2 regions of the Geodermatophilus sp. SYSU D00879 genome follow, and region 1 is predicted to be linked to the other one. Evidence: predicted binding sites of a transcription regulator. Region 1 holds the regulator's gene; the other holds the start of a gene.

What was found. Region 1 encodes LexA, which represses DNA repair genes until DNA is damaged. Its sites were predicted from a motif close to TCGAACANNTGTTCGA; they were not measured.
Region 2: dinB (DNA polymerase IV) is a predicted target of LexA. The motif match lies at 6,205-6,220, and genes of this name have one in related genera.

What each region holds. Positions count from the first base shown of each region.
Region 1 is NZ_JBJGZF010000010.1:4,595-16,464, forward strand. It holds gene hflX (GTPase HflX) at 1-1,169, shown strand, start outside; gene ACI79B_RS13960 (phosphatase PAP2 family protein) at 1,284-2,030, shown strand; gene ACI79B_RS13965 (hypothetical protein) at 2,002-3,072, shown strand; gene lexA (transcriptional repressor LexA) at 3,101-3,880, opposite strand; gene ACI79B_RS13975 (LysM peptidoglycan-binding domain-containing protein) at 4,116-4,751, shown strand; gene ACI79B_RS13980 (hypothetical protein) at 4,870-5,445, shown strand; gene nrdR (transcriptional regulator NrdR) at 5,957-6,502, shown strand; gene ACI79B_RS13990 (vitamin B12-dependent ribonucleotide reductase) at 6,639-9,506, shown strand; gene ACI79B_RS13995 (FAD-binding oxidoreductase) at 9,883-11,337, shown strand; gene ACI79B_RS14000 (hypothetical protein) at 11,424-11,696, opposite strand; gene ACI79B_RS14005 (hypothetical protein) at 11,834-11,870, opposite strand, start outside.
Region 2 is NZ_JBJGZF010000003.1:87,914-99,783, forward strand. It holds gene ACI79B_RS06065 (DNA polymerase III subunit alpha) at 1-882, shown strand, start outside; gene ACI79B_RS06070 (VOC family protein) at 764-1,105, opposite strand; gene ACI79B_RS06075 (methyltransferase domain-containing protein) at 1,069-2,184, shown strand; gene ACI79B_RS06080 (alkaline phosphatase family protein) at 2,181-3,353, shown strand; gene ACI79B_RS06085 (sucrase ferredoxin) at 3,358-4,284, opposite strand; gene ACI79B_RS06090 (cupin domain-containing protein) at 4,304-5,428, opposite strand; gene ACI79B_RS06095 (BatC protein) at 5,716-6,039, opposite strand; gene dinB (DNA polymerase IV) at 6,270-7,442, shown strand; gene ACI79B_RS06105 (DUF3040 domain-containing protein) at 7,578-8,006, shown strand; gene ACI79B_RS06110 (cupin domain-containing protein) at 8,226-8,597, shown strand; gene ACI79B_RS06115 (transglutaminase family protein) at 8,623-11,058, opposite strand; gene ACI79B_RS06120 (DUF58 domain-containing protein) at 11,055-11,870, opposite strand, start outside.

The DNA of each region.
Region 1 (11,870 bases):
GCTCCCAGGTCCTCGAGGCCGTGAGCCAGCGGCGGGACAAGCCCGACGCCGGCACCTACGTGGGCTCGGGCAAGGCCAACGAGATCCGCGACATCGTGGCCGCGACCGGCGCGGACACCGTGATCTGCGACGGCGAGCTGACCCCCGGCCAGCTCAACGCGCTGGAGAAGATCCTCAAGGTCAAGGTGGTCGACCGGACCGCGCTGATCCTCGACATCTTCGCCCAGCACGCCACCAGCCGGGAGGGCAAGGCCCAGGTCGAGCTCGCCCAGATGCAGTACATGCTGCCGCGGCTGCGCGGCTGGGGTGAGTCGCTGTCCCGGCAGGCCGGTGGCCGCGTCGCCGGCGGTGGCGGCATCGGTACCCGCGGTCCCGGTGAGACGAAGATCGAGACCGACCGGCGGCGGATCCGGTCGCGGGTGAGCAAGCTGCGCCGCGAGATCGCCGGCATGGCGACCGCCCGGGCCACCCAGCGCTCGGGCCGCGACCGCAACGCCGTCCCCGGCGTGGCGATCGCCGGCTACACCAACGCCGGCAAGTCCAGCCTGCTCAACCGGCTGACCGGCGCGGGCGTGCTGGTGGAGAACGCGCTGTTCGCCACCCTCGACCCGACGGTGCGCCGGGCCCAGTCGCCCGACGGCCGCGAGTACACGCTCACCGACACCGTCGGCTTCGTGCGGCACCTGCCGCACCAGCTCGTCGACGCGTTCCGCTCCACGCTGGAGGAGGTGGCCGGCGCAGACCTGCTGCTGCACGTCGTCGACGGCTCCGACCCCGACCCGCTCGGCCAGATCGACGCGGTGCACGTGGTGCTGCGGGAGATCGACGCGGCGGCGGTGCCCGAGCTGATCGTCGTCAACAAGGTCGACGCCATGACCGAGGACGACGTGCTGACCCTGCGCCGGGCGCTGCCCGGTGCGGTGTGGGTCTCCGCGCGCACCGGCGAGGGCATCGAGCAGCTGCGCGAGGTCGTGGCCGCCCGGCTGCCGCACCCGGACGTCGAGGTCGAGGTGCTCGTGCCCTACGACCGCGGCGACCTGGTCGCGCGCGTGCACCGCGACGGCGAGGTGCTCAGCGAGGAGCACGAGGCCGCCGGCACCCGGCTGACCGCCCGCGTCGACGGCGGCCTGGCCGCCGCGCTCGAGCGGTTCGCCGTCCCGGTCGGCTGACCGCCCCCTCCACCCCGGACCGCCCGGGTGCCCGGCTCCGCGCCGGGTGCCCGGGCGGCTCGCCGTTCCGGCCCGTGAGGTCACGGGCGGGTCACGGCCCGGTACCGTGACCCGGTGACCAGCGGCGTGGTGCGGCGCACCTCCGGCGCGCCGGCCGGGCGCCCGGAGCGGGCCGCCCGGCCGCCCGCCGTGGTCGGTGCCGGCCGCCCGCCGTGGTGGCTGCTGGTCCTCGCGTTCGCGGTCACCGTCGGGGTCACCGTCGACCTGCTCAGCCGCGGGGTGCTCGAGCGGCTGGACCTCGAGGTCTCCGAGGTGGTCAGCGCCTGGGACCTGCGCGACTCCCCGGCGTACTGGCCGGTGTGGGCGGTCACCCAGATCGGCGGCCGCGGCACCATCCTCATCGTGCTGGCCGCCCTGGTCGGCTGGCTGTGCCTGCGGGAACGGACGCTGCTGCCCCTGCTGCGGGTGGTCACCGCGCTGGCCCTGCTCACCGTCGTCGTCTACGCGTTCAAATTCGGTACCGGCCGCACCGCGCCCGCCTATCCCGGCTCGTTCTTCCACCGCGACGGCGCCAGCTACCCCTCCGGGCACGTGGCCAACGCCGTGCTCATGTGGGGCGTGGCGCGCTGGCAGGCGGTCGAGTACGGGCTCGGTCCCCGGGTGCAGCGCACGCTGTGGTGGCTGGCCGTCGTCGGGCCGGTGGCCACGGGGATCGCGATGGTCTCGCTGGACTTCCACTGGGTCACCGACGCGGTGGTGGGCGCGGCCGTCGGCCTCCTGCTGCTGGGCGTGGTTCACGCACTCGACGCGCTGGTGCTGTCACGCTGGGCGAGTGCCCGAGCCGGCCGCCCGTCCGCGTAGCGCCGCCCGGCGGGTCCCGGCCGTCCTGCTGACGACGGTCCTGCTCGGCCTCCCGGTGGCCCCGGCCGCCGCCGAGGAGCCGGCCGCCCCCTCGGTCCGCTGCCAGGTGACCGATCCCCGGCTGGCCGAGCTCTCCGGCCTCGTCGACGTCGGCGACCGCGTGCTCGCCATGGTCGACGGCGGCGACCAGGTCGCCGTGTACGTGCTCGACGGCGCCTGCCAGGTGGTCGACGTGACCACCGCGCCGGTGGACCCCTACGACCCCGAGGACCTCGGCGTCGGCCCGGACGGCACGGTGTGGCTGGCCGACACCGGCGACAACACCACGGTCCGGACGACGGTCGCGCTCGTCGCGCTGCGGCCCGACGGCGGGACGGCGCTGTACCGGCTGACCTATCCCGACGGCCCGCGCGACGCCGAGGCGCTGCTGCTCGCCCCCGACGGCACGCCGTACGTGGTGACCAAGGAGGTGCTCGGGGCCAGCCACGTCTACCGGCCGGCCGCGCCGCTGGTCGACGGCGGCACGGTCGCGCTGGCCGACGTCGGCACGGTGGCGTTCACGCTCACCGGCACGCCCGGCGGTCCCGTGGGCCGGGCGGGGCAGCTGATGGTCACCGGCGGGGCGGTGGCCCGCGACGGCAGCCGGATCGCGCTGCGCACCTACACCGACGCCTACGTCTGGCCGCTGACCGGCGCCGACGTCCCGGGAGCGCTGGCCGGGGAGCCGGTGCGGATCGCGCTGCCCGAGGCGCCTCAGGGGGAGGCGGTGTCGTTCACCGCGGACGGGAGCGCGCTGCTGGTGGCCGGCGAGGGCGTGCCCGGGGACGTCACCACGGTGCCGGTCCCGGTGGGGTCCGCGCCGCCCGCGCCGGCGGGGTCCGACCCGGTCGACCCGTCACCGTCGGCGCTGCTCGGCGGGGACTCCGCGGGCCTGTCGCCGGTGACCGCGGGGGTGGCCGCGGCCGTCGTCGCGACCGCGCTGGTGTGGCTCGGCGGACGGCTGCGCCGCCGCCGGTCCGGCGGTCCGCCCGCCGGCGCCTGAGCTCCGGCGCCGGCGGGGGACCTGCGGCTCAGACCCGCCGCAGGACCGTGACGACGCGGCCAAGGATGGTGGCCTCGTCGCCGGGGATCGGCTCGTAGGCCGGGTTGTGCGGCAGCAGCCAGACGTGCCCGTCCCGGCGCTTGTAGGTCTTGACCGTGGCCTCGCCGTCGAGCATCGCGGCGACGATCTCGCCGTTCTCGGCGGTGGGCTGCTGGCGGACGACGACCCAGTCGCCGTCGCAGATCGCCGCGTCGACCATCGAGTCACCGGCGACGCGCAGCATGAACAGCGTGCCCTCGCCGACGAGCTCGCGGGGGAGCGGGAAGACGTCCTCGACGGCCTGTTCGGCGAGCACCGGGCCACCGGCCGCGATCCGCCCGACCAGCGGCACGTAGGTGGGCGCGGTCGAGCCGTCGGCGGCCGCGGCGGGCGCGGCCGGGGCGGCGTCGCCCGCGGTCTCACCGGGCAGCCGCACGTCGAGCGCGCGGGGCCGGTTGGGGTCGCGCCGCAGCCAGCCCTTCTTCTGCAGCACCGACAGCTGGTGGGCGACCGACGACGCCGACGACAGGCCGACCGCCTCGCCGATCTCGCGCACCGAGGGCGGGTAGCCGCGCCGCTCGATCGAGTCGCGGATGACCTCGAGGACCCGGCGCTGCCGCTGGGTCAGGCCGTCGCCGGCCTCGCCGCGGTCGGGGAAGGTGCGCACGGCGCCCGCGCCCTCCGCGCCGGCGCCGCGCTCCGCGGCCGGACGGCGGGTCGTCGTGCCGCCGCCCCGGGTGCCCTGGCCGGTCCCGCTCGTGCCCGCCACGTCTCCTCCTCGCCGGCCGCGTCCCGCGGCCCGTCCGTCGCCCTCCCGGCCCCAGGCCGGTCGGCGGGCGGTGCGCCCGCACGGACCGTAGCGCGCCGGCGCCGCAGGTTCAAACGTGTGTTCGAAGGACACGCCGCGCCGCTCTCGCACTCGTCGGACCCGTGCGGTAGACATCCGATCAGACGTTCGATCGAACACGCGTTCGATGCGGTCGACCCGATCAGGAGGAGCGGTCATGGGCAGCGTGCGGCAGGCAGTGCTCGAGTTCGACGCGGCGGTCCGGGTCCCGTGGCGGCCGCCGCTCCGCGGGGAGGGCGCGACGGCGGCCGCCGGTGCGGCCCGCTCCGCGTCACCGGCTCGCACCGACCGGCCGGCGCCGCGCGCCGCCCTGCCGGGCTCGGGTCCCCGGGTCACGGGGCACCTGCGGCCGGTGCCCGACCTCCCCGCCGCGGCGCCCACGCGCGCCGCCGGGCCCGCCGCCGAGGGGCCGCGCACCCGCCGCGACCCGGCCCGCCCGAGCGGTCGGCCGGTGCGCTCGGAGCCCGCCCGGGCCGCCGTCCGCGCGCGGTGCGCGCCGGCCCCGGCGCCGGTGCGGCTGACCCGCCGTGGGCGCCGCCTGGTCGCCGTGCTGGTCCTCGCCACCGGCGTCGGCGGCGCCGCCCTCGGCCGGGAGTTCCTCGCCCCCCAGGACGGCCTGCGCCTGGCCGGCGAGAGCAGCGTCGTGGTCGAGAGCGGGGACACGGTGTGGTCGATCGCCGCGGAGGTGGCCGGCGCCGACCAGGACGTGCGCGCGGTGGTCGACGCGATCGAGGCGCTCAACGACCTGGAGGGGGCGGTCGTCGTCCCCGGCCAGGTGCTCCGCGTGCCCTAGGCGTCCCGCCCGGCGTCGTCACCGCGGAGATGTGACGAGACCGCGCCGGTGAGTTCGTCAACCATGCAGGCGCCGTCGTTTACGGTCCGGAGTCGTCAGAACACTTACGGTCAGGAGCGTGTCAGCAGCCGTGAACAGCACCGCAGCGGTGACCTTCCGGTCCCCGCAGGACGTCGAGGTCCTCGTGGACGGCGCCTGGATGCCGGGCGCCATGCTCGGCTGGCGCCACGACGCGACCGGCGGCTGTGAGGCCCGCGTCCGGCTGCGCGACGCCGCGGGAGCGGACAGCTGGGTGGACCTCACCCTCGTGCGGCTGCCCGAGCGGCACCTGACGCTGGCCTCCGGCCCCGGGAACGGGGTCGCCGACCCGGCGGGGACCGTCGGGTTGCCGGCAGTGGACCGGCACGCGGGCGTCCCGGGTGCCCACGCCGCCTGGCGGGGCACCCGCCGGCACGGCGGGGACGTCACCGCCGAGCAGCCCGCCGTCCGCCCCGCCGCGGCCGGGCGGCACCGCGCGCCCGCCGGCTCCGGCCGGCACCGGGCGGCGACCGCCGAGATGCCGGTCGTCAGCTGCCCGGCTCCGGCCGGCGGTGCGGTCGCGGAGGAGTCGGACATGCTGACCCGCCCCATCCGCCTCGGCGACCTGGTGCCGCACCCCCGCGGTGGCCGCCCCGCCGTCCGCCCCACCGCCTGACCCCACCGCCTGACCCCATCGCCGGGGCGGGTCCCCGGCGGTCCTCCGTCACCTCCGCCGGCGTGCCGCCGGGTGTCCCGGAGAGGCGCCTGCGCGCCGTCCGGGCGTCCGTGCGTGCCCCGGCTCGCGGTGGCCGGTTACACCCGGACGTCCCTCCCCGCGCGCCGACACGCGCGGGGCCCGGCGTGTCGTGTGACGGGAGGGAGTCCTGCTCGCGCCTGGTCACCACGGGGTCACGACCGGGTCTCGGCGGAAGAGACACGCGGGCTCTCGTCTTGCAGATGTAGTGGAGCGCGGCCTACTGTCCCCCTACATCTAGTAGTTGCACCGATGGAAGTCCTCCACAGGCCGTCCTCAGGACCTCCACGGGGTGTCCACCGGATGTCCCCAGAGGGGTCCACAGACAACGCAGACGGGCGGGTCCGCCAGGACCGGACGAGCCCGCCGGCACCAGCCGCCCGAGCCGGGTCCCCGGTCCGCGCGGGTCATCCGCGGAGGGAGGTGAACCGCAGTGCGCTGCCCGTTCTGCCACAACCCCGACAGCCGGGTGATCGACTCGCGCGAGGCCGACGAGGGTGCCACCACCCGTCGCCGCCGCTCGTGCCCGGCCTGTGGTCGCCGGTTCACCACCGTCGAGGAGGCGGTGCTCGCCGTCATCAAGCGCAGCGGGGTGAGCGAGCCGTTCAACCGGACCAAGGTCGTCGCCGGCGTGCGGCGCGCCTGCCAGGGCCGGCCGGTCGACGAGGACCAGCTCCAGCAGCTGGCCCAGCAGGTCGAGGACGCCATCCGCGCCAGCGGGGTGGCCGAGGTCCCCAGCCACGAGGTGGGGCTGGCCATCCTGCAGCCGCTGCGCGAGCTCGACGAGGTCGCCTACCTGCGCTTCGCCAGCGTCTACCGCGCCTTCACCTCGGTCGAGGACTTCGAGAAGGAGATCACCGAGCTGCGGGCCCGGCACCACCGCGGCGGCACCCCGCCGCTGCCCGGGCTGCAGATCGAGCCGCCGGCGCCGCGCCGCCGGGGCTCCGCCCGCAGCCCCTCCACCACCCGCGACGGCTGACCGCCGCCCGCGCGACCAGACGTGCGCCGGCAGCGTCGCCGGCCCTCTCAGCACCACCGGAACCGTCAGCAGGACCAGATAGGAACAGGGTGGCTCTCTTCCCCAGCCGCCCGCACCACTCACCGAGGGAGAGCTCGTGACCGAGATCGAGGACCGCCCGGCAAGCCGTACGCGCCGGGCCGCCAAGGCGCCGACCAGGGGGAAGGGCCTGAAGGTCAAGCGGGTCTACACGACCGCCGGCGTCCACCCGTACGACGAGGTGACGTGGGAGCGTCGCGACGTCGTCATGACCAACTGGCGTGACGGCTCGATCAACTTCGAGCAGCGCGGCGTCGAGTTCCCCTCCGAGTGGAGCATCAACGCCACCAACATCGTCACCACGAAGTACTTCCGCGGCGCCGTCGGCACCCCGCAGCGGGAGAGCAGCCTGCGTCAGCTCATCGACCGGGTGGTGCTCACCTACGGCGCGGCCGGCCGCGAGCACGGCTACTTCGCCACCGAGGGCGACGCCGAGGTCTTCGAGCACGAGCTGACCTGGATGCTGCTGCACCAGGTATTCAGCTTCAACAGCCCGGTCTGGTTCAACGTCGGCACGAGCGCGCCGCAGCAGGTCAGCGCCTGCTTCATCCTCGCCGTCGACGACACGATGGACTCGATCCTCAACTGGTACCGGGAGGAGGGGCTGATCTTCAAGGGCGGCTCCGGCGCCGGCCTGAACCTCTCCCGCATCCGCTCGTCCAAGGAGCTGCTGTCCTCCGGGGGCACCGCCTCCGGCCCGGTCAGCTTCATGCGCGGCGCCGACGCCTCCGCCGGGACCATCAAGTCCGGTGGCGCCACCCGCCGCGCGGCCAAGATGGTCGTCCTCGACATCGACCACCCCGACATCGAGGAGTTCATCGAGACCAAGGCGCGCGAGGAGGACAAGATCCGCGCGCTGCGGGACGCCGGGTACGACATGGACCTCGGCGGCAAGGACATCACCAGCGTCCAGTACCAGAACGCCAACAACTCGGTCCGCGTCTCCGACGAGTTCATGCGCGCGGTGGAGGACGGCACCGAGTTCGGCCTGCGCGCCCGCCTCGACGGGTCGGTCATCGAGCACGTCGACGCCCGGGACCTGTTCCGCAAGGTCACCCAGGCCGCGTGGGAGTGCGCCGACCCCGGCATCCAGTACGACGACACGATCAACGACTGGCACACCAACCCCGAGACGGGCCGGATCAACGCGTCCAACCCCTGCTCGGAGTACATGAGCCTGGACAACAGCTCGTGCAACCTGGCGTCGCTCAACCTCATGAAGTTCCTGAAGGACGACGGCACCTTCGACGCCAGGACCTTCGTCAAGGCCGTCGAGCTGATCATCACGGCGATGGACATCTCGATCTGCTTCGCCGACTTCCCGACCGAGCCGATCGGTGAGACCACCCGCGCCTACCGGCAGCTGGGCATCGGCTACGCCAACCTCGGCGCGCTGCTGATGGCCACCGGCCACGCGTACGACTCGCGGGGCGGCCAGACCCTGGCCGCGGCCATCACCTCGCTGATGACCGGCACCGCCTACCGCCGCTCGGCCGAGCTCGCCGGCATCGTCGGCGCGTACGACGGCTTCGCCCGCAACGCCGACGCGCACGCCCGCGTCATGCGCAAGCACGCCGCGGCCAACGACGCCATCCGCCCGGTCGGCGCCGACGACGCCGACGTGCTGCGGGCCGCCACCGCCCAGTGGCAGGAGTGCCTGGAGATCGGCGCGGAGAACGGCTGGCGCAACGCGCAGGCCTCGGTCCTCGCCCCCACCGGGACCATCGGCTTCATGATGGACTGCGACACGACCGGCATCGAGCCGGACTTCTCGCTGGTCAAGTACAAGAAGCTGGTCGGCGGCGGGTCCATGCAGATCGTCAACCAGACGGTCCCGCGGGCGCTGAAGAGCCTCGGCTACCAGGACGAGCAGGTCGAGGCGATCGTCGAGTTCATCGCCGAGCACGGCCACGTCGTCGACGCCCCGAGCCTGCGCCCGGAGCACTACGAGGTGTTCGACTGCGCCATGGGCGAGCGGGCCATCTCCCCGATGGGCCACGTCCGCATGATGGCCGCGGTGCAGCCGTTCATCTCCGGCGCGATCAGCAAGACGGTCAACATGCCGGAGACGGCGACCGTCGAGGACGTCGAGAACATCTACTTCCAGGGCTGGAAGCTCGGCCTCAAGGCGCTGGCGATCTACCGCGACAACTGCAAGGTCGGCCAGCCGCTGTCCGACGCCAAGGCCAAGAAGACCGAGGCCAAGGTCGAGGTCGAGGTCGCTCCGGTCGCCGCGACGTCGCACCCGGTCCGCCGCCGGCTGCCGAAGAAGCGGCAGAGCATGACGACGTCGTTCAGCGTCGCCGGCGCCGAGGGCTACATGACCGCCGGGATGTACGAGGACGGCAGCCTCGGCGAGGTGTTCCTCAAGCTCGGCAAGCAGGGCTCGACCCTGGCCGGTGTCATGGACGCCTTCTCGATCGGCATCTCGATCGCGCTGCAGCACGGTGTGCCGCTGGAGACCTACATCCAGAAGTTCACCAACATGCGCTTCGAGCCGGCCGGCATGACCGACGACCCGGACATCCGGATCGCCCAGTCGGTGATGGACTACATCTTCCGTCGCCTGGCGCTGGACCACCTGCCGGTCGAGACCCGCGCGACCCTCGGCATCTTCACCGCCGAGGAGCGGGCGGCGCAGGTGTCGGGCACGTACGGCGGCTCGGCCTCGACGGCGGAGGTCGTCGAGGAGGAGGAGGTCGACGTCGAGGCGCTGCGCGGCTCGGTGCCGACCGAGGCGCCCACCAAGCCGGAGCCGGCCGCCGACAAGCCGGTCAAGGAGGCCCACTCCTCGGCCGAGCTGCTCGAGCTGGTCACGGGCAACGTCACCGACGCGCCGCTGTGCATGACCTGCGGCACGAAGATGCGCCCCGCCGGCAGCTGCTACGTCTGCGAGGGCTGCGGCTCCACCAGCGGCTGCAGCTGACCTGACCGGTCAGGGACGTCCCTGACCACCGAGGTCGCCACCGGCCCGGTCCCCTCGCGGGGCCGGGCCGGTGGCGTTCCGCGGGGCAGAGGACCGGTGGCGGCGAGGTGCCCCGGGTGCTCCGGCCCGCTCGGCTGACAGGGCGAGCGGGCCGGGGGACCCCGCACGGACGCCACCCACCGCACGGCAGGTACCCGGCACGACCCGGCGGCGCGCTGGGTCAGCCCCGGGTCACCACACGCCGGGACCCGCCGGTCGACCGGGGATCCGGGCAACGGGCACGGGTGTCCGGCCACGGATGAGGTGCGATGGTGCCGCATCGCTTCCCAGCGGTCACGGACCGCCGGAGGCGAGCTCGAGTCCGCAGGGAGTCGTCATGCCGCTCGATCGCGCTGTCCTCACCCGTCTCGCCCGGTCCGTCGCCGGTCAGGTGCTGCAACCGGCCGACCCGGGGTTCGCCGCGGCACGGGCCGGGGCCGTCTGGAACGGCGCCATCACGCGCCGGCCGGCGCTGATCGTGCGGCCCGGGTCGGCGGAGGAGGTGGCACGGACCCTCGCCGTCGTGCGCGAGGAGGGGGCGGACCTGACCGTGCGCGGGGGCGGTCACAGCGGAGCCGGGAACGCCGTGGCAGAGGACGCCGTCATGATCGACCTGTCCCGGATCGCCGGCGTCCGGGTGGACCCGGCGGCCCGCCGGGTCCACGTGGGAGGCGGCGCGACGCTGGCCGCCGTCGACGCCGCGACCGCGCCGCTCGGACTGGCCGTGGCCGGCGGCACGGTCAGCCACACGGGCGTCTCGGGCCTCACGCTCAGCGGCGGCCTGGGCTGGCTGACGTCCCGGCAGGGGCTGGCGTGCGACAACCTGGTGGCCGCCACCCTGGTCACCGCCGACGGGCGCACCGTGACCGCCTCCGAGGACACCGAACCCGAGCTCTTCTGGGCGCTGCGCGGCGCCGGCACCAACTTCGGGATCGTGACCGAACTCGTGTTCGCCCCGCACGAGCTCGACCCGCTGGCGAACGTGGGCATGTTCTTCTGGCGACCTGACGACGCCCTCGAGCCGCTCCGCTTCGTCCGTGAGTACCTGTTCGACCTCCCGGCCGGGGTCACCGGGGCCGTGGTCGGGATGTCCGCGCCGCCGGAGCCGTTCGTGCCCGAGGAGCACCGCGGAGCGCGGGGCGTCGCGGTCATGGTCGCCGGCTGGGGCAGCGCCGAGGAGCACGCCGCCGCGATCCGGCCGCTGCGCGAGCGCCACCCGCTGTTCGAGATGGTCACCCCGATCCCGCACGTGGCGCTGCAGCAGATGCTCGACGACGCCAACCCGTGGGGCATCCGCGCCTACGACAAGGGGCTGAACCTCGACCACCTGGGCGACGAGGCACTCGCGGTCGTCCTCGAGCGGCTCCCCCTCATGCGCTCGCCGCTCTCCTACGTGCCCATGTTCCCGCTCACCGGCAGGTACAGCGAGATCTCCGACGACGCGACGGCGTGGGGCAGTCCCCGGCGTCCGCACTGGGCGCTGGCCCTCCTCGCCCTCGCTGCCGACGACCAGACCTACGAGGCCGACCGCGGGTGGGTCCGTGACCTGTGGAACGCCTTGCGCCCCTACGCCCCCGACGACGGGACGTACCTGAACTTCGAGGCCGACACCGACGAGCGGCGGGTGCGCGCCTCCTACGGCGAGAGCAAGTACCGCCGCCTCGCCGAACTCAAGAGCGCGTGGGACCCGGAGAACGTCTTCCGGCACAACCCCAACATCCCGCCCGCCCCGGCCGGCGTCCCCGCGCCCCGTGAGCCCGTGCCGGCCCCGGCAGACGAGGTCGTCCGCTGACCCCGCGCACCTCCCCGCCGCGACCGTGGACCCGCGATGCGGCCACCGGGTCGCCGCCCGCCCGGAGCAGGCGGGCGGCGCGGAGGTCAGACGGCGGCCGGCTGGCCCGCGACGATCACGGAGTGCTCACTGACCTCGAACACGTCGTTGATCGCGTTGTCACCGACGAGCTGGTCGAGGACGCCCTCGAGTACCTCGCGGCTCGGCACACGCCACAGGCACAGGGCCCGGGCGTCGTCCGTCGAGGTGCAGGTCGACATGAGGTCGACGCCCTCGGGCAGGGTGCCGAGGTCGGCGGTCTCGATCATGTGCTCCCACCGGCCAGCGTCCCGGATGGTGTGGATGACTCCGAAGTACACGGCTGCCTCCCTGGTGCCGGATGGCTGTGGAACGCAGCACAGGGTGCGCGTGGAACCGGTCCGCGGACAGGGCCGTGGGGCTCTGCTGCGGGCCCCCCACCCGGGGGATCGGTCCGGGCGACGACCTGGGCCGCGGGTCAGGGCAGCCGCGCGAGCAGCGCCCGGGCGAGCGCC
Region 2 (11,870 bases), on a different contig from region 1:
CGCTCCCGCCGGTCGGTGACCCGCCGCGACCTGCTGCTGCAGATCAGCGAGCTGGACCGGTGGAGCCGCAGCGGGGCGAGGGCCGGGGCGGTGGGGCAGCTCAGCCTGGACCTGCTCGGGCTGGACGCCGAGGAGGACGGCGGCGGTCCCGAGGAGACCGGCCCGGGGTGGGCCGGGGGGTCCGGGCTGCCGGAGTTCACCGACGCCGAGCTGGTGCGCGCCGAGCTGGAGGTGCTCGGGCTGGACGCCAGCCGGCACGTCGTCGACTTCTACCGGCCGTTCCTCTCGGCGATCGGCGCGGTGCCGGCGGGGGAGCTGCTCGGCGCCCGCAGCCACGCCGAGGTGCTGGTGGCCGGGGTCAAGGTGGCCACCCAGACCCCGCCGATCCGGTCGGGCCGCCGGGTGGTGTTCGTGACCCTCGACGACGCCACCGGCTGCACCGACTCGACCTTCTTCGAGGACGTGCAGGGCCCCTACGCGGCGACGGTGTTCCACTCCTGGCTGCTGGTGATCCGCGGGGTGCTGCGGCGCACCGGCCCGCGCGGGGTGTCGATCCGGGCCACCGGCGCCTGGGAGCTGCCCGCGCTCTACGAGGCCTGGGAGACCGGCGGCCTGGCCGCGGTGGCCGAGCACATGGCGGCGCCGGGGGAGTACACCGACCAGGCCATCGCCGGAGCTGCGGCCTCGCACGGCTCGCGGCCGGTGGTGGTCAAGCCGGTGCTCGTGCACCCGACCGGCTTCCGGATGTCGCCGTACGCGGACGTCAAGCCCGCCGGGGACGACGCCGCGACCGCCGCCCGCCGCGCCGCGGCACAACGGAGCGCGGCAGCGGCCGCTCCGCGCAAGCTCTGGCACTCCAGCCCGGGCAGCTCGGGCCACTGACGCCCGACCCCGCCATCCAGCTGACGGTGAGGACCTGGCCCTCCCGCCCGGGGTCCTCGGCGCCGCAGCGGACGGTGCCGAGGACCTCGGCGTCCGGCCGGATCGAGGTGGAGAAGCGCGCGGCCTCCCCGGCCTCGGTGTCGAAGCACAGGCGCGGGATCTGCTTCGGCACGGCCGTCCTCCGCGATGCGGCCGGGACGCCGGCGCCCGGGAGGACGGACACCGCCGGCGCCCGCGGCTCATCGGTGCGCCGGGAGCCGGCGCCAGGTCCTGTGCGCCGACCAGGCCGAGGTCGACCACTTCTGGGACCGGCTCACCGACGGCGGCGAGGAGGCCCCCTGCGGCTGGCTCGAGGACCGCTTCGGCGTCTCCTGGCAGGTCGTGCCCGTCCGGCTGCCGGAGCTGCAGGCCGACCCCGACCCCGGCCGGCGGCGGGCGGTCGAGGCGATGTCCACCATGCACAAGATCGTCATCGCCGATCTCGAGCGGGCCGCCGACTCCGTCTCCGCCTGGACGGGGAACCGGCGCCGCCCCGCCACTAGGGTCGGACGGGTGACCGCCCCCGCACCGTCCACCGGCGAGCAGCTGCCCGTCCGGACCGCCGCGGTCTGGGCCGCGCTCGACCCGCTGGCCGGCGCGGGGACCCCGCTGCGGGTCCTCGACGTCGGCGGCGGCAGCGGCGTCTTCGCCGTCCCGCTGGCCCGCCGCGGCCACGAGGTCACCGTCGTCGACCCGAGCGCCGACGCCCTGGCCACCCTCGGGCGCCGGGCGCAGACCGCCGGGGTCGGCGACCGGGTCCGCGGCCTGCAGGGCGACGGCGACCTGCTGCACGAGCTGCCGCTGGGCAGTGACGGTCCCGACGGCGGCTACGACCTCGCGCTGTGCCACGCGGTGCTCGAGGTGGTCGACGACCCCGCCACCACCCTCGGCGAGATCACCCGCGCGCTGCGCCCCGGCGGCCACGTGAGCGTGGCGACCGCCAACCGGGCCGGCGCCGTCCTCGCCCGCGCGCTGGGCGGCCACCCCAAGGAGGCGCTGGCCCTGCTCGAGGACCGCGACCCCGCGCCCGGCCGCACCCGCCCCGCCCGCCGCCGGTTCGGCTCCGAGGACCTGCTCGCGCTGCTGCGGAACGCCGGGCTCGAGCCGGAGGAGTGGCGCGGCGTCGCCGTCGTCGCCGACCTGCTCGACGCGAGCTCCGGCGCCGACCCCGAGGCCGTCCGCCGCCTCGAGCTCGCGCTCGCCGGCACCTCGCCCTACCGCGACGTCGCCGCCGGCCTGCACGTCCTGGCCCGCCGCCCGTGACGGCGCTGCCCCCGGACCTCGTCCGCCCCGCCTACGGCGCGGCCAGCCTCGCCGACGTCCTGCCCGGCGCGGCCGCCGCCCTGGGGGTCGGCGTCGACCGCGGCGGCCTGCCCGCCGACCCGCTCGGCCTCACCGCCGCGCTGGCCGGCGCCCGCCGGGTCGCGGTCCTGCTCGTCGACGGCCTCGGCGCGCACCTGCTGCGCGCGCACGCGCAGCTCGCCCCGGCCCTCGCCGCCCTGGCCCCGCCCGCCGGCGACCTCGCCGCCCCGTGCCCGAGCACCACCCCGGTCAGCCTGGCCACGCTCGGCACCGGCGTCCCCCCGGGCGGGCACGGCGTCCTCGGCTTCGTCACCGCCGTCCCCGGCGAGGACCGGCTGCTCAACCACGTCCAGTGGGGCGACGACCCCGACCCCCGCGACTGGCAGCCCCGCCCGACGGTCTTCGAGCAGGCCGCGGCCGCCGGCCTGCCGGTCACCGCGGTCGCCCCCTACGCCTACGCGGGCTCCGGCCTCACCACCGCCGTGTACCGGGGCGCGGCCTACGCGGGAACGGTCAGCGCCGGCGACCTGGCCGCGGTGCTGCTGCAGTCGCTGGCCGCCACCCCCACCGGGCTGGTCTACGGCTACACCCCCGAGCTCGACCTCACCGGCCACGTGCGCGGGGTCGACTCCGACAGCTGGCGGGTGCAGCTGACGCTGGTCGACCGGGTGGTCGAGCAGGTGGTCGCCGGCCTGCCCGACGACGCCGTCCTGCTGGTCACCGCCGACCACGGCATGCTCGACGTCCCCGCCGGCACCCGTGTCGACGTCGACGACGAGCCCGCCCTGCTCGACGGCGTCGCGCTGCTGGCCGGCGAGCCCCGCGCCCGCTACGTGCACACCGTCCCGGGCGCCGCCGCCGACGTCCTCGACGCCTGGCGCGGGGTGCTCGGCGACCGGGCCTGGGTGGCCGGGCGGGAGGAGGCGGTCGCCAGCGGGGTGTTCGGTGCCGTCGGCGAGGGGATGGCCGCCCGCATCGGCGACGTCGTCGCGCTCGCCCGCGGCCCCTGGGCGGTCACCGCCTCGGCCACCGAGCCGGGGCCGAGCCGGCTGGCCGCCTACCACGGGTCGCTCACCGACGCCGAGGTCGCGATCCCGCTGCTGCTCGCCCGGGGTCGCGCGCTCGCCTAGCGGCTCAGCGGACCGGGGACACCGACAGCGCCGTCCACGTGCGCGGGTGTGCCGCGTGCACCGCCCGGCAGGTCAGCTGCGCCGCCTCGGCCGCGGGCCGGCTCTCCACCCGCACCACGACGTCGCCGTCCGCGCCGCCGAGCACCACCTCGAACCGCTCGACGCCGTCGGCGTCCTCCGCCGCGGTGGCGGCCAGCCGCCGGGAGCCGCGCACCGGCAGGTCGTCGACGCCGAGCAGCCCGAGCCGCTCCCGCGCGGCCTGCTGGGCGGCCTGCGCCGGCAGCGGCAGCCCGGCCCGCCCGCGCAGCCACGGCAGGGCCACCTCGCCGCGCGCGTGCGCGGCGACCAGGTCGGCGCCGTCGCCGGGCACCTGCCCGTAGGCGAAGCCGTGCGGCAGCACCAGCACGTTGGAGGCGAACCGGCAGCCGCCGAGGTGGCTGCACTCCCAGACGTCGGCGGGCGCGGGCATCGCCGCGGCCAGCGGCCGGCCGCGCAGCGCACAGCAGGCGTCGTGCTGCCCGTGCGTGCACACCAGGTACGCCGGCCGGTCGGCGCGCTCGCCGACCGAGCCGTCCCAGGGCGCCTCGACCAGGTCGGCGTCGTCGGCGCGGGTCGACCACCACAGGCCCTCGCGGCCCGGGCGGCCGTCGGCGTAGGCCCAGCGGCGCCCGGAGTCCGCGGCCCGGCCGCCGGGCCGGCGGACCAGCAGCACCCGCACGCCCTCGGCGCGGGCGCGCGCGGCCAGCCGGGCGGTCACCGCCGGGTCGATGCGGGAGCCGGTCAGCGCGTCGCGGCCCCAGGGGCCCGGCTGCTCGACGAGCAGCCAGCGCTGCGCCGGCCCGGACGTGGCCACGGGGGAGTCCCCCCGGACCAGGGCCGTGACCGAGCAGCGGGTGGCGTCGAGCCGGCCGGCACGGGCGGGGGCGGTCACCCGGGAGGAGGCGACGGGGTCACGACCCGGTCCCGAGGGCGTCGGCACGCTCCCCATCGTCCCCGCCGGCGCCGGGCGCCGGGGCGCCCGGTCCGTGCGGGCCCGGCTCGGGGGCGGTGGCCGGGACGCCGTCGACCCCGTGCGCGCCCTGCACCGCCGCGTCGGCGACCAGCGCGATCGACTCGGTGACCAGCCGGCGGGCGAGGACGAGCCGGTCGTCGGCGTCGAGGCCGGCCAGGTCGGCGACCTTGAGCTCGCCGGCGGCCAGCAGCCCCTCCAGCGCGGCGCGGGTCGAGGCGGGGAACTCCAGCCGGCGGCGGCCGGCCAGCAGCGCCACCCGCTCGCCCTCGGCGGTGGCCGGGGCGTCCCGCAGCGCGCAGCGCAGCCGGCGGCGCAGCCGCAGCACGGTGTCCGGGGTGAGCGCCGCGGCCGCGGTGGCCTGCGCCAACGGCGCCACCGGCTCGGGGCGCACCTGCGACCAGGTCCGCGAGCGCAGCCGCTCGGCGACCTCGCCCGGGTCCACCCGGCCCAGCCACTCCTGCAGCGCGGTCACGACCGTGGCGACGTCGTCGCGGACCGACGCCGGGTCGGACAGGTCCAGGCCCAGCGGCAGGGCGCGGCGCAGCTCCCGGTCCTCGGCGGCCAGCACCCGCACCAGGTCCAGCGCGGACTCGGCCGCGGCCCAGCGGGTCACCGAGTGCACGCCGATGGTCAGGTGCGCGCTGGTCTGCCCGAGCGCCACCGCCGAGTGCAGGTAACCGCGCGGCAGGTAGAGGGCGTCGCCCGGGCGCAGCACGGCGTCGACCACCGGCTCGTGCTCCGCGGCGGCGGCCACCGCGGCGGCCCGGTCGTTCCACGGCTGGGTGCGCAGCGGCTCCTCGAGCACCGGCTCGTGGATGGTCCAGTGCTTCTCGCCGGCGACCTGCAGCACGAAGACGTCGTGGACGTCGTAGTGCGGGCTGAACCCGCGCGAGGACGGCGGCGTGACGTAGGCGTTGACCTGCGTCGGGTGCCCCAGGTCGGCGGCGAGCTGGTCGGCGAACTCGACCAGCGGCGGCCAGAGCCGGTGCAGGCCCTGCAGGACGACGGTGCTGCCGTCGGCGAACAGCCGCAGCACGGCGTCGGAGGAGACCTGGTCGGCCACCTCGGCGCCGGCGCCACCGGAGGTGGTGAAGCGCTTCGGGTCGACGACGGCGCCGTCCTTGGCGATGCGCAGGAACGGCGTGCGCAGGCCGCGCCGCGACAGCAGCTCGTCGACGTCGGTCAGCGTCAGCAGGTCGGTGAACGACTCCCCGGTGTCCTCGGCGCGGGCGAGCAGCGGGCGGCGGGACCAGTACCGCTCGGCGAAGACCGCGGGGTCGAGGTGCGTGCACCGGCGCAGGGCCGGGCGGGTGTCAGCCCCGCCCGGCCCTGCGACGGCCGGGTCCTGGCTCAGGCCGAACCGTCCGCGCCACCGTCGGCGCCGCCGTCGGCACCGCCGTCCGAGCCACCGCCGGCCGCGCCGCCGTCGGCCGGGCCGTGACCGGCGCCGCCGTCCGCGCCGCCGTCAGCACCGCCGTCGGCGCCACCGTCGGCGCCACCGTCCGCGCCACCGTCGGCACCGCCGCCGGCCGCGCCGCCGTCGGCCGGGCCGTGGCCCGCGCCGCTGTCGGCGCCGCCGTCCGCGCCGCCGTCGTGCTGGCCGGGCGTGCCCTCGCCGGCACCGCTGTCGGCCGGACCCTCCGTGCTGGTCATGTCGTCGTCGTCGAGCGCCATCGGGCTCCTCCGGGATCCGGGTCGGGACCGTCCGCCGGACGACGGTCGGTCGTGTCCCACCTACCTCGCCCGTGCGCCGGTCACACATGCGCCGACCAGCGAGTTCCCCGTGCGCCGGGACACGCCGGGGACGGCGCGCCGTCCCCTGGGGAGGGCCGCTAGTCTCCGAACAGGTGTTCGAGCGGGGAGGTCGCGTGCGGTCGTCGGGCGGGCGTGCCGAGGGGTGCACGGTGCTGCACGTCGACATGGACGCGTTCTTCGCCAGCGTCGAGGTGCGCCGGCGCCCCGAGCTCGCCGGCACGCCGGTGATCGTCGGCGGCGCGGGCAACCGCGGGGTGGTCACCTCGGCCACCTACGAGGCCCGCGCGTACGGCGTGCACGCCGCCATGCCGACCGCGCGGGCGCTGCGGCTGTGCCCGACGGCGACCGTGCTGCCGGGGGACATGGCCCTCTACGCCGAGGTGTCCCGGGCGGTCATGGCGCTGTTCCGGTCGGTGACCCCGCTGGTGGAGCCGCTGAGCCTGGACGAGGCATTCCTCGACGTGGGCGGGGCCGGGCGCCGGCTGGGCGGCGCCGCCGAGATCGGGGAGTACCTGCGCGCCCGCGTCTTCGACGAGCAGGGCATCACCTGCTCCGTCGGCGTGGCCGGCACCAAGTTCGTGGCCAAGCTCGCCTCCACCCGCGCCAAGCCCGACGGGCTGCTCGTCGTCCGCCCGGCCGAGGTCATCGACTTCCTGCACCCGCTGCCGGTCGGCGCGCTGTGGGGCGTGGGTGCGAAGACCGAGCAGGTGCTGCTGCGGCTGGGGCTGCGCACCGTCGGCGACCTCGCGCACGTCTCGGCGCGCACCCTGCAGCGGGCGCTCGGCCCCGCCGCCGGCGCCCACCTGCACGAGCTGGCCTGGGGCCGCGACCCCCGCCGGGTGGTGCCCGACGAGCCGGAGCGCTCGACCGGGCACGAGGAGACCTTCCCCACCGACGTCGACGACCCCGCCGTGATCCACCGGGAGCTGCTGCGGCTGGCCGAGCGGACGGCGGCCCGGCTGCGCGCGGGCGGCTGGCTGACCCGCACGGTGAGCATCAAGGTCCGCTTCGCCGACTTCACCACCATCACCCGCAGCCGCACCCTCGGCGTCCCCACCGACGTCGGGCAGGACGTGTACGAGACCGCGCGGGCCCTGTTCGACGCGCTCGGGCTGGACCGGGCGCGGATCCGGCTGGTCGGCGTGCGGGCCGAGCGGCTGGTCCCGGCCGGTCAGGCGCCCCGGCAGCTCGAGCTCGGCGCCCGCGAGCACGGCCGGCGCGACGCCGAGCTCGCCGCCGACCGGGCGGCCCGCCGGTTCGGCGCCGGCGCGGTGCGGCCGGCCACGCTGCTGCACCGCGACCGCGACCGCCGGGTGCGCTGAGACGGGCCCCGGGACCGCCCGGGACCCCCCGTGAGGGTGGTCACCACGGCCGTGCGGCGGGTCGCCGCGCACTCGCCTTTCGCACCCCGCCGACGGCTCGTATCCTCGGTGTCACCACCGGGTACGGGCCCGGTGGTGTCTGGCTCCGCCCACCTGGAGGTCTCGGTGCCGCTCTCCGAGCACGAGCAGCGACTGCTGGAGCAGATCGAGCGCGCCCTCGTCGACGACGATCCCAAGTTCGCCTCCTCCGTCCGCACCGGCGACCGCCGGCTGAGGGCCCGGCGAAAGCTCCAGCTCGGTGCGCTGCTGGTCGTGGTGGGTCTGGCCGTCCTCGTCGGTGGCGCCGTCGTCCCGTCCGTGCCGCTGGGCGTCCTCGGGTTCCTCGTGATGTTCGGCGGTGCCGCGCTCGGCGTCCTCAACTACCGCTCGGCCACCGGCGCCGTCGAGACCGGCCCGGCCGGTGCCCGCGGCGCGCAGGGCGGCCGCGGCCGGGGCGGGCGGCCCCGCAAGCAGCCGCTGAAGAACCGGCTCGAGGAGCGCTTCCGCCGCCGCTACGACCAGTAGCCCGCGAGACCCCGCCGACGGCCGCCGTCCCACCCGGGACGGCGGCCGTCGCCGTTCCCCGGGGGGTGTCGCCGTTCCCCGGGGGGTGTCGCCGTTCCCCGGGGGTGTCGCCGTTCTCCGGGGCTTCGCCGTTCCCGGTGGCCGAGGGGGTCGACCCGCCGGCGGGGGGACGAGGACGATGGGGGCCGCCCGACGAGCCGATCGGGAGGGGGAGTCCCGATGACGCAGACGCAGCCCCTGGAGCACCTGTCCTTCGACCGCCCCGACGAGGTCCGGCAGGGCGAGAACTGGCGGCTGGAGCTGCTGCACCTGGCCGGCGGCGCCGAGGTCGGCCGGATCACCGTCCAGCCCGGCTGGCGGTGGTCCGAGCACGTCCGGCCGGTGGCCGGCACCGACCTGTGCCAGGCCCCGCACCAGCAGTACCAGGTCTCCGGCCGCATCCACGTCGTGATGGCCGACGGCACCGAGATCGAGTCCGGTCCCGGTGAGGTCACGTCGCTGCCGCCCGGGCACGACGCCTGGGTCGTGGGCGACGAGCCGGTCGTGGCCATCGACTGGCACGGCGCCTCGGTCTGGGCGACCCGGACGTAGGCCCGCCGGCCCGGCGGGGCCCCGCTCAGGCGGCGGAGGTCCGGTGGGGGAGCCGGGCGGTCACCGCGGCCGCGAGCGCGTTGCCCAGTGACGCCGGCCACAGCAGCGCCCGCAGCCGGGCCCGCGGCGACGCCGCCGCGGCCAGCCCCCGCCGCGCCCGGGTGAGCGCGGCGCCCAGGGACGGGTCGGCGGGCGCGCCGGGGCGGCCGTAGCTGGCCGCCTCCTCCGCGCGGGCCAGCCGCCCGATCGCGTCGGCCGCGTCGGGGACGCCGGCGCGGTGCGCGCCCCCGGCGACCGCGACGCCGTCGAGGGTGCGGGTCAGTGCCGCCGCCTGCTGCCGCGGGGTCTGTGCGGGGTCCCAGGGCAGGCCGAGGTCCCGCGCGGTCGCGGCGAGCTCGTCCCACAGCGCTGCCGGGCTGCCGCCGGCCACCCGGCGGCGCCGCTGCAGCGCCCGCGCGCCGGCCGGTGCGGCCAGCAGTGCGGCCAGCCCGAGCAGCACGCCGGTGGCGACCAGCACCGGGCGCGCCGACGCCGACTCCTGCGCCGACCCCGGGCCCTGCGGGGCGCCGCCGGCGGCCCGGTCCCGCACGGGGGTGGTCGGCACGGCGGGCGCGGTCGGCGCGGTCGGGACGTCCTGCGGGCGCTCGAGCACCTCCTGGTCGGCCGGCCGCGGCGCCCACGGCAGGTCGACGGCGCGCTCGCTGTCGATCGGGGTGGGGTCGAACGGCACCCAGCCGAGGTCGTCGAAGTACACCTCGACCCAGGCGTGCGCGTCGTCGCTGGTGACCAGCCGCCCGCCGCCGGGCTGCACCCGGCCGGGCGTGTAGCCCAGCGCGACCCGGGCGGGGATGCCGGCGGCGCGGACCATCGCGGCCATCGCCCCGGCGTACTGCTCGCAGTAACCCTGCTTGAGCTGCAGGAAGTCGACGAGGTCGTCGCCGCTGGTGCCCGGCTGGGTCGCCAGGCTGTAGACGAAGCCGTTGGCGCGGGAGAAGTGGCCCTGGATGGCGCGCACCGCGTCGTAGGGGGTGGCCGCGCCCGCGGTCAGGCTCGCGACCAGGTCGGTGACGACGGGGTCCAGCGGCGGCAGCGCGGTGTCGCGCTCGCGCACCGGCGACCCGGGCGGCACCTCGCCGGAGGCGCGCAGCTCCTCCTCGGTGGGGCGGGCCTCGACCGCGGTGACCCGGTAGCTCCGGGCCGCGGTGGTGACGTCGCGGCCGAAGACGGTGCCGGTGGTGGGGTCGAACCGCCAGGCGCCCGGGTCGGCGATCTCCACCGTCAGCGGGGAGGTGAGCACCGGCAGGAACCGGTCGTCGTGGCCGACGGCGGTGATCGTGGCCTCGACCCGCCGCCCGTCGCGGCGCCCGGGCAGCGGGGCCAGGTCGTCGGGCTGCGCCACCGACGTCTCGCCGTCGAGGTTGCCCACCGTCCAGCCGTCCTCGGCGCTGTAGGCGTCGAGGGTCACCACGCGCAGGTAGCCGGGGTCGAGCACCGAGGCGTCGAACCGCAGCAGGTCGATCGGCTCGGGCAGCGTGAGCTGGCCCTGCAGCGCCGCGGCCGCGTCGAGCGCGGTGCCGGTCGACCCGCCGCCGCCCCCGGGGCCGAAGCCGGCGGCCAGCCGGCCCTCGGGCAGGGTCGGCACCACGCTGCCGCCCACCAGCGCGGCGGCCAGGGCCAGCACGGCGGTGCCGGTCGCGGCGAGCCCGCCGGCGCCGCCCCGCCGCCCGGCCCGCGCGGCCAGCCGCCGCGCCTGGTCGGCCCACAGCAGCAGCGCCAGCCCCGCGGCCGGGGCCGCGACCGCCGTCAGCCCGATGCTGCCGCGGACCGTGCTGACCGGCACGCAGAACAGGACCAGCAGCCCCAGCCCGGCCAGGGCCGGCTGCCGGCCCCCGACGGCGATCAGGTCGACGACCACGGCGACGATCCCGACCAGCAGCACGGTGAGCGCGAGCAGGCCGGTCAGCGGCAGGGCCGGCGTGGACTGCTCGCGGATCTCGGCCGAGCCGTCGGTGAGCACCGCGGCGAGGTCGCCGAGGGAGTCCGGGGTGGGCAGCCAGCCGCCGATCGCGTCGCCGGGGGCGAACAGCACCGTCATCAGGCACAGCAGGGCGGCGAGCTGGCCCAGCGGCACCAGCGGCACGCCGGCGGCGCCGGCGCGGGCGGGCAGCGCCCGGCCGCCGGACGCCCAGGCCCACACCGCCGGGCCGGCCGCGCGCAGCGCCAGCCCGGCGAGGGCGACCACCGCGACGGCCGCCAGCGCCGGCGGCACCCAGGCCGGGCGGGTGAAGACCGGCGCCAGGGCGCAGCTGCCGAGCGCGGTGGCGACCGCGGCGGCCAGCGTCGTGCCGCCCTCGCGGCGCAGCGTGCCCGGCGGCACGGGCGCCGGCGGGGGTGCGGGGACCGGCGGCGGGACCGGCCCGCCGGACCGGACCGGGGGCGGCGGCGGGGCCAGGGTGGTCACGCCGGCACCCCCAGGACGCCGCCGGCCCGGGCCCCGGCGGCAGCCGGGGCGAGGTCGGCCCACACGGCCTCGACGGTGCGCGAGGAGTCCGCGACGACGACCTGCCAGCCGGCGCCGCGCAGCAGCGCCGCGGACTGCTCCAGCTGGGTGGTCAGCGCCGAGCGCGCGGTGGCCGAGAGCCCGCGCCGGCTGCGCGTGCCGGGGTCGCCCCAGCTGGCGACGTCGAGCAGCACGGCGACGTCGGCGGAGGGACCCGAGCGGACGGCGACGAGCTCGGTGAGGTCGTCGGGGCCGACCGCGCCGAGCAGCGCGACGACCGGGCCCTCGCCGGCCACCCGGTGCACCAGCTCCGCCGCCGGTCCGAGGCCGGTGCCGCGACAGGGACCGAGCGCGGCCAGCCGGTCCAGCAGCTCGCCCGGCCCCAGGGCCGCCCGAGCGGTGGGGGCGGCGCGGCCGCCGTCCGGCGCGGTGGGGGTGAGCTCGCCCGCGGTGGTGACCACGCGCAGCGCCGCCCCCCGGCGCGCGAGCGTGGTGCCGATGCTCGCCGCGGCCTCCACCAGCCACTCGAGGCTGTCCTGCGGCGGCGCCGGGTCGCCGGGCGGGCCGGGGACGGTGCCGCCGGCGGCCGGCCCCGGGCCCGCGGCACGGGTGAGCAGGTGGGCGCGGGTGCGGATGTCGAGCAGCAGCGCCGCCTGGGCGCGCCAGGGCCGCTCCTCCAGCCGCACCATGAGCTCGCCGGTGCGGGCGGTGGCCCGCCAGTGCACCTTCCGCAGGTCGTCGCCGTGCCGGTACGCGCGGGTGCTCACGTCGTC